One region of the Rhizobium sp. SRDI969 genome, then DNA from elsewhere that is predicted to be linked to it. Evidence: predicted binding sites of a transcription regulator. Region 1 holds the regulator's gene; each other region holds the start of a gene.
The links. Region 1 encodes LexA, which represses DNA repair genes until DNA is damaged. Its sites were predicted from a motif close to TGTTCNNNNTGTGTTCNG; they were not measured.
Positions count from the first base shown of each region.

Region 2: dinB (DNA polymerase IV) is a predicted target of LexA. The motif match lies at 1,276-1,293, and genes of this name have one in related genera.
Region 3: N2A41_RS23710 (2'-5' RNA ligase family protein) is a predicted target of LexA. The motif match lies at 752-769, and genes of this name have one in related genera.
Region 4: N2A41_RS00285 (DNA recombination protein RmuC) is a predicted target of LexA. The motif match lies at 1,404-1,421, and genes of this name have one in related genera.

Region 1 covers NZ_CP104035.1:1,815,523-1,817,723, forward strand. The annotation lists gene N2A41_RS09185 (ComEC/Rec2 family competence protein) at 1-664, shown strand, start outside; gene lexA (transcriptional repressor LexA) at 645-1,364, opposite strand; gene N2A41_RS09195 (VOC family protein) at 1,562-2,201, shown strand, end outside.
Region 2 covers NZ_CP104035.1:795,793-797,993, reverse strand. The annotation lists gene N2A41_RS03820 (DUF982 domain-containing protein) at 1-67, shown strand, start outside; gene dinB (DNA polymerase IV) at 141-1,229, opposite strand; gene N2A41_RS03810 (hypothetical protein) at 1,409-1,717, shown strand; gene N2A41_RS03805 (acyl-[ACP]--phospholipid O-acyltransferase) at 2,142-2,201, opposite strand, start outside.
Region 3 covers NZ_CP104035.1:4,812,687-4,814,887, reverse strand. The annotation lists gene N2A41_RS23715 (methylated-DNA--[protein]-cysteine S-methyltransferase) at 1-561, opposite strand, end outside; gene N2A41_RS23710 (2'-5' RNA ligase family protein) at 845-1,444, shown strand; gene N2A41_RS23705 (succinylglutamate desuccinylase/aspartoacylase domain-containing protein) at 1,547-2,201, shown strand, end outside.
Region 4 covers NZ_CP104035.1:56,517-58,717, forward strand. The annotation lists gene N2A41_RS00280 (ribokinase) at 1-40, opposite strand, end outside; gene N2A41_RS00285 (DNA recombination protein RmuC) at 145-1,371, opposite strand; gene N2A41_RS00290 (globin-coupled sensor protein) at 1,575-2,201, shown strand, end outside.

The DNA.
Region 1 (2,201 bases):
CATCGCAGTCTCGACGCTCATCCTGTTCCTTCTACCGGTTCCCCGGCCGCCGGATCTGGTGATTTCGGAGGATGGCAATCTCGTCGCGGTCGTCGAGGCGGCAGCAATGGCGTCCAACCGTGAACGACCGCCGGATTTCATCTTCGACCAATGGCAGAGAGCGCTGGTCCTGCCGACGCATGATCCGCCGAAGATGCTGGATGGTCCTGCTATCCCGCCGGAGGGAGAAGACCGCCGCGTCAGGCTTTCCCGCGATCAGCAGACCGAAGCGAGGACCGCGATGCGTGCAGCCGCAGCGGCCGGTGAAGCAAACCGCTTTTCCTGCGTCAAAAAGGCCTGGTGCACATCAAGGCTTGGCAATGGCCAGGTCGTGGCCGTCATCGACAATGCCGCCTATCTCGGCCCCGCATGCGACGCCGCCGATATCGTCGTGACGTCGGTCCGCCTGCGCTTCAACAGCTGCCGCTCAGGTGCGACGCTCTTCACCGGTGAAACGCTGCGCAGGACCGGTTCCGTCGAGTTGCGCTTCACGAACGCCGGCCTGGAGGTGGCAACCGCATTCGATGCATTGTCGCGGCCATGGATGCGCCATCGCGCCTATGACTGGCGCAGCAATAGTTTTACCGAGCCCGGTCTAGCCAAGGTCAGTGATAGCGGCGAATAAGACCGACGAGCTTGCCCTGAACCTTGACACGGTCCGGCCCGAAAATCCGGGTCTCGTAAGCCGGGTTGGCGGCTTCGAGCGCAATCGAGGCGCCCTTGCGGCGGAAGCGTTTGAGTGTCGCTTCCTCGTCGTCGACGAGAGCAACGACGATGTCGCCAGGACTTGCGGTGCTGCCGTTGCGGATGATCACGGTGTCGCCGTCAAAGATGCCGGCGTCGATCATCGAATCGCCCTTGACCTCCAGCGCATAATGTTCACCGGAACCGAGCATGTCGGCCGGAACGACGATGTCGTGGGTGTTGTTCTGGATCGCCGAGATCGGAACACCGGCGGCGATGCGGCCCATGACCGGCACGGAGACCGAGTTGCCGTTGTCGGCGACGGGTTTTGCAGGGGCAGGAGCGGCGACCGGCTGTGGCTTGCCGAGGCTGCCCTCGATGACGCTCGGCGAAAAGCCACGCCGCGGCTGGATGCTGGGGCTGTAGGCCTCCGGAAGCTTGATGACCTCGATCGCGCGGGCCCGGTTCGGTAGGCGGCGAATGAAGCCACGTTCCTCGAGCGCTGTAATCAAGCGATGAATCCCGGACTTCGAAGCGAGGTCCAGGGCATCCTTCATTTCGTCGAAAGATGGCGGAACGCCGGATTCCTTCATGCGCTCATGAATGAAAAGGAGAAGCTCCTGTTGTTTGCGCGTGAGCATCGACGTTGTGACCTCGTGATTGAAACAAATCCAGAACAGACACTATATGTTCCATATGTGTTCCGCAAGTAGCTAAATTTCCGTAAAACTTGGAACCAACTCGTCGAGATTCTTATTTTCATTCGCCGGATTGGACACATGTCTTGCATTGAGGGTGGCGCTGTCGCACATCTCTTGCCGATTTGAGGAGGGATATGATGAACACGCATTCCACCAAACCGTACCCGCTGGATCATGTCGTGCTGCCGGTCGTCGACATCGATCTGGCGCGCGAAAGGCTCGGCAAGCTCGGCTTCACCGTTGCCGCCGATGCGCGCCATCCCTTCGGAACGGAGAATGCCTGCGTCTTCTTTGCCGACAAGACCTATCTGGAGCCGCTCGGGATCGCGAGCGTCGAGGAGAGCGAGGCATCGGCGCGACGAGGCAATGTCTTCACCGCTCGCAACCGGGCTTTCCGCTTCCGTTGCGGCGCGGAGGGGCTTTCGGCGGTGGCCTTCGGCAGCAAGGATGCCGGCATCGATCATCAGGATTTCGTCGGCAACGGGTCGAGCGCCGGGGAGATGCTGCAGTTCAACCGGCCGATGACGATGCCGGACGGCTCCGAGACGATTGCCGGCTTCAAGCTGGCTTTTGCCGGCGACCTGCGCGCGCCTGATCTCTTGCTCTTCACCGTCGAGCGTATCAATCCGCTGCCGGCCGACCGCGCCGCGCTGGAGACGCATGCCAATGGCGTGACCGGCATAACGGAGATCGCGCTTTGCGCGCCGGAACCGGCCGCATTCGCTGCCTTCGTCGGCCTTGCAGCGGCGCAATCGGCAGTCGAGAAAACCGGTTTCG
Region 2 (2,201 bases), 1.0 Mb from region 1:
CGCCGCGCATCCGCCCAGGCCGGCGCGTCAGGTTGGCGACCGATATCAAAGACGCCACGCACATTGACGCGAGGAGAGCGCGAGCAAAGCTCAGGATGTCAGCGAAGATTCCGATGAGGCGTTCGAATTGGCGCTCGCGCCTAAAACGTCAGCCGCAGTTGCGGTTCCGCGGCCGGTGCTCGTCCTTCCAGCGAGGAGAGGGTGACGCCGAGCAGCCGTATGCCCTTTCGCGGCGGAAAGATCGGCGCGAGCAGCAGGTTGACCAGATCCTCGAGGTCGGCGATTGCCGGCAGGGGTGTCAGAACCGTCTTGCTGCGCGTGATCTGGCTGAAGTCGGCATATTTCACCTTGAGCGTCACTGTCTTGGCGGCAATGCCGTTGGCCTCGCAGTAAGCCCACACCTTTTCGATCAGCGGCTGGAGCCCTTCGCGAGCAGGCTCCAAGGCGTGGAGGTCCTCTGAGAAGGTATCTTCGGCGCCGACGGATTTGCGCACCCGGTCGGGCTTGACCTGGCGCTCGTCGATGCCGCGGGCGATGCCGTAAAAATAGGGGCCCGACTTGCCGAAATGCTCGACGAGGAACTCCAGTGTCTTCTCCTTGAGATCGGCGCCTGTGTCGATCCCGAGTTGATGCATCTTCTCAGTGGTTGCCGGTCCGACGCCATGGAATTTCCGGACGGGAAGCTGCTCGACGAAGGCCGGCCCGTTCTTCGGCGTGATCACAGCCTGGCCGTTCGGCTTGTTGAGGTCACTTGCCATCTTGGCAAGGAACTTGTTGTAGGAAATCCCGGCCGACGCGTCGAGGCCGGTGACTTGCTTGATCTTGGCGCGGATCTCCAGAGCCACCTCGGTGGCGATCGTCATGCCCTTCAGATTTTGCGTCACATCGAGATAGGCCTCGTCGAGCGACAGCGGCTCGATCAGCGGCGTGTATTCGGCAAAGATCTCGCGGATCTGCTGCGACACCGCCTTGTAGACGGCAAAGCGCGGCGGCACGAAGATCAGGTCAGGACATTTGCGCTTGGCGGTCACAGACGGCATTGCCGAGTGAACACCGAATTTGCGGGCCTCATAGCTCGCCGCCGCCACCACACCCCGGGCGGCCGACCCGCCGACGGCAATCGGTTTGCCGCGCAAGTCCGCATTATCGCGCTGCTCGACCGACGCATAAAAAGCATCCATGTCGACATGGACGATTTTCCGGATGGGGGGTGAGCTTGTCTCGTTCATGGCGGCTTCAGCGATCGCGATGGGATCGGCCTCTGAAATTGCGCGCCGAAACAAAAACAGAACATAGCAGGCTTGGAATGCGATATCAACGATTCCAATCGGCGGCCGGGACCGCCGTCGAAACTACCAGCCGCCCAAGGCGTTCTCATCGTGTGGACATCGATATCAGGAGGCAGCCAATGGCGGACGATAGCACGACCACGATCCGAGCCAGGTTCGAAACACGCGAAGCCGCCGACCTGGCGGTCGAACATCTGGTTCAGCAGCATGGGATTTCGAGGCCCGACATCTTTATCCAGTCGGCAAGCGACCGGAACAGCGCCGGCTCGGCGCCATCGGGCGGGGATGCCTCTCATGACGATGGCGCCCGTCGCGATGCGCCACTCGAAGGCGAGATCGAGGTCTCGGTGGATATCGCATCCAGACAGGTCGCCGCCGTCCAGCGCAGTCTCCGAGCTGCCGGCGCAGTGCGTGTATCGAGCCGCTAGCGTGGCCGATAATCTCTCGAAATCCGCGCCGAGCGCAATTTCAAGACGACCAGCCGCGCGACGAAATCGTCCTGGCCTCACGATGACGGGCTGTTCTTCCAGGTCAGCGCAAAGACGCGCAGCCAGTTGTCGAAAGCGATTTCGACAGGGTCTGCCTGTCGATCCTGCGGGGGATCACCGCGCCGGCGCCCGTCTCAAGACCCCTCCCCAACCCCTCCCCACAAGGGGGAGGGGCTAACGTGCCGCACTGCTTCACGTGACCCCGCATCGTACCAAACTAACGGTAACAGCCGGCAGGACCTCTCCTTTGGTCGCCGCCGGGACCACGGCTTGGCCCCTCCCCCTTGTGGGGAGGGGTTGGGGAGGGGTCTTGCAACGCGCCTGCAACAATTCCGGTTTGCGCCTGAGGCCTGCCACACGACGCCTACGCCGCCTCCCCCGGCTGCACCGCACTTTCCGCCAACTTCCGCGCCGCGACGAAATC
Region 3 (2,201 bases), 1.9 Mb from region 1:
AAACCCCAGCGACTGCTGGGCAGGCGGCAGTGGGGCGAGGTTGACGCCTTCGAGCTCCAGCATCCGCGCCTTCGATGACGAACCGCCGGGCGCGGAAAAGCCGCCGATCTTGCCGCCGGCCGCGAGCACCCGGTGGCACGGGATGATCAAAGCGACAGGGTTCTTCGCCATCGCCTGGCCGACGTCGCGGGCGGCTTCCGGCCCGACGCCGAGCTCCTTGGCCAGCGCGCCGTAAGTCGTGGTGCGGCCCCAGCCGACACGCCTTGCCGCCACATAAATATCCCGGAAGAAGGCATCCTGGCCGGCAAGATCGAGTTCGACACCGGAAAAATCGGTCTCTTCACCCTGGAAGTAGCGCTTCACCGCAGCGACCGTCTCGCGCACAGCAGGCGTCGGCGCACCGGGTTCGGCATCCGGCAGGCGGCGCAACAGCAGCCGTTCGGTCGCTTCCGCTGATTTGGTCGGCAGTTGGAAGCGGGTGATGCCGGCGTCGCTCCAGGCGATGCCGCAGAAACCGCCCGCGGTTTCGAAGATGAGATAGTGGTGGGTTGTCTCAGCCATGACACAGCCTCCGCGTTTTCGATGACCCTCAAAATCGTATGGGACGGCCGCGGTTTCAACCCGCTTCTTGCGCGCGCCGGGCTTTCAGGAAAGATTGCGATGCGCCCCTGCACTGTTGCCCGAACCTCCACGTCAGCCCTCCTGCGGCGACGGCTCGGATGAGTGTGACGCCGAGCCTATCAGGCAAGTATGTTCTCTTTTTGTTCTTGATATCACCTTCTTTCGGAGTATCCTTCGGCGCGTTTTGGAAACGACGAGGCGGGTCATGACGACCGGAAATTCCATGAACCAAATGCCCCTCGACTTCGGAGACGACAAAAATGATCGCGGACAGCGGAACGAAAGCTACGCCAGCGGACACCGGCTTTTCTTTGCGCTCTGTCCTCCTGATGCCATCGAGCAGCAGGCGGCCGCAATCGCCGATGACTATCGTCGAGCCTTCTCCCTTTCCGGCAGGCCGCGCTTGACGACATTGCATGTGTCGATCATCGGGGTCGGAGACTATCCGAAGCTGCCGGAGGATGTGGTCTTCGCGGCACGGCAGGCCGGCGCCACGGTCGAAAGTGCGCCGATCGCAGTGACCTTTGACCGGATCATGCGATTCCCGCAGGCGCGAGCGCTTGTGCTTTGCGGCGAGGGCGGACGGAAACCGCTCACCCGAGTGCATGTCCAACTGGGCGTCGGCATGCACAATGCCGGATTGCGGCATAATATCAGGCGGGATTTCACGCCGCATATGACGCTGCTCTACGACCGCAAGGCCGTGCCGCCGACGACTCTCGACACACCCGTTTCATGGACGGCGTCCGAATTCCTGCTCATCCACAGTGTTCTCGGAAAAACCGAACATCGGATTATCGATCGCTGGCCACTGCTGGGCTAAGGGCAAAGTGTTCGCGGATCTCGGCTTGCGCTTGCCTGATTTCCGCGCATAAAGCTCCGAAAGCCTGTTCCGGCATTGGTGCAAACGGGGAGCGAAATCAGCATGGACGTTTCAGAGATCATCATCCCGGGCGATACGCCGGGAGCGGAGTGGCGGCTGCCGGTGCTGCGCTTTACGGGCGGCGATCCGAAGGCGCCGAAGTCCTATATCCAGGCGGCACTGCATGCCGGCGAACTGCCGGGAACGGTGCTGTTGCATTTCCTCTGCGAGAGGCTGCGGCAGGCGGAAAGCCAAGGCGGGATCGCCGGCGACATCACCATCGTGCCGCAGGCCAATCCGATCGGTGCGGCGCAATCGCATTTCGGCGAATTGCAGGGCCGTTTCGACCTGGGCTCGCGCACCAATTTCAACCGGGACTTTCCGCGGATCTCCGTGGCCGATCGCCCGACGCTGATCGAAGACCTCGACGATTATCCGGCTACCGGCAGATTGAAGCGACAGTTGCTGCATTTGGCGCTCGGGGCCGATCTCGTGCTCGACCTGCATTGCGACGATGAATCGCTGCAATATGCCTATATCGACGAGGCCTTCTGGCCGGAGGCGGCCGATCTTGCCGCTGCACTCGACATGGAAGCCGTGCTGCTTTCGGATGGAGAAAGCTCGGCCTTCGAGGAGGCCGTCGGCTTTGCATGGAAATATGAAATTCCCGGCGAACGCCTATTCGAGCTGCCCGGCAGACTTTCCGTCACCGTCGAGC
Region 4 (2,201 bases), 1.8 Mb from region 1:
CGATGAGATCCATGTTGATGGACCCGAAAACTGTGATCATGAATGTGTCCCGTCTTCTAGAGCATGATGCCGAAAAGTGTGATCGGTTTTCGGCCGACATCATGCTCCTACTGTTTCATGCGGGCGAGACACTGCCCGAAGCGATCACTCCTCGTCAACCACCCGGAGCTTCAGAAGACCGGTGCGGCTTTCTACCGATTTGGCCGCGGCCTCGCCGTCGCGGGCGGGGGGTGCATCGCCGCCGCCCGCCTCAAATTCCAGCGCTTCGATCTTGGCGCCGCGTTTGGTCAGCTTGTCGGCCGACGTGACCACCATGTCGATATCCTTCTGCGCCATGGCGAAATGGCCTTGCAGCTTGCGCACCCGCTCGTCGAGGCGGCTGAGATCGTCCATCAGGATTGCCACCTCGCCCTGGATCAGATGCGCCTGCGCCCGCATGCGCTGATCCTTGAGCACGGCCTGGATGACCTGGATCGACAACATCAGCAGCGACGGCGAGACGATGACGATACGCGCGCGGTGCGCCTTCTGCACCACCGGCTCGAAGTGCTCGTGGATCTCGGCGAAGATCGATTCGGATGGCACGAAGAGAAAGGCCGTATCCTGCGTTTCCCCCTGGATCAGATATTTCTCGGAAATGTCTCGGATATGGATTTCCATATCGCGGCGGAACTGCTGGCCGGCGATCTTGCCTGCCTCGGGGCTGCCGGCGTCGCGGATCGCGTTCCAGGCTTCGAGCGGAAATTTCGCGTCGATCACCAGCGGCGGCGCGCCGTTCGGCATGCGGATCGTGCAGTCCGGCCGTGAACCGTTGGACAGCGTCTGCTGGAAGGCGTAGGCGCCCATCGGCAGACCGTCGGCAACAATCGTTTCCATCCTGGACTGGCCGAAGGCGCCGCGCGTCTGCTTGTTGGACAGAATGGCCTGCAGTCCGACGACATCCTTGGCGAGCGTCTGGATATTGTTCTGCGCGGCATCGATGACCGCCAGCCGCTCCTGCAGCCTTTGCAGGTTCTCATGCGTCGATTTCGTCTGCTCGGTGATCGTCGAGCTCATGCGCTGCGACATGCCGTCGAGGCGCTGGCTGATCGTCTGGTTGAGTTCGCTCTGCCGCGCGCCGAAGACCTCGGTCATCGCCGCGATGCGGCCCTGCATCTCGGCCTGGATCTTCAAAAGCTCGGCCATCCGCGCTTCGTTTTCCTCGGCACGAAAGCTCGCTTCCTCCGCCTGCTCGCGGCGAAGGCTGGCGCCGCGCAGCAGAAGCACGATCACTAGCAGGGCGAGGGCGGCGAGAACGCCGCCGGCAAGCGCCAGCATGGCCGGACTGATCGAGGCAAGGGAAAGGGCGAGCGATTCGGAATGGATGGTCATGCGGCAAGCATAACAGAAGAAACGGCGATATATAGATCAAAACGTGAACGGAATGGACGGCGTGCAATATCCTCGCACGCTATCGTTCTTCTCGCTCGGCGAGAAGAAATCGCCGTCCGATTTAACGATTGCTCAACCATATTGGCCAAAACCTGCGGCGCAGAAATTCCGTCCCGCGCCGCGCGCCAAGTACAGAGATCTCCATGACCGCCCAGCAGACCGACAATGCCCTCAGGCAGCGCCTCGATTTCATCGAACTGGATGAGGCGGCGCGCAAGTCGATGCGGGATCTGCGCCCTGTGATATCAGAGCTGATCGGCGGCGCCCTCGACAAATTCTACGCCAAGATCGCCAAGACCCCTGCTGTCGCCGGCTTCTTCGCCGATAAGAATCACGTCGGCCATGCCAAGAAGCGCCAGCAGGATCATTGGGCCAATCTTGCCGGCGGCGCGTTCGATGAGAGCTATGTCAACGGCGTGACCGCAGTCGGCCGCACCCACGCCCGCATCGGGCTGGAGCCGCGCTGGTATATCGGCGGTTACGCCATCGTCATGTCCGAGCTCGTCAAAGGCATCATGGAGAAGCAGTGGCCGTCGATCTTTGCGCGCCGAGAGGGCAAGGCATTGGCCGAGAAGCTGTCGGCCGTCATCAAATCAGGCATGCTCGACGTGGATTATTCCATCTCGGTCTATCTGGAAACGCTCGAAGCCAAGCGTCGCGCCTTGGAAGAAGAGCGCGCCCAGGCCGAATCCGACCAGGCGATCGCCCTGGAGCAACTGCGCCGCGGTCTGGAAGCGCTGTCGAAAGGCGATCTTGAAGCCACCCTGCCG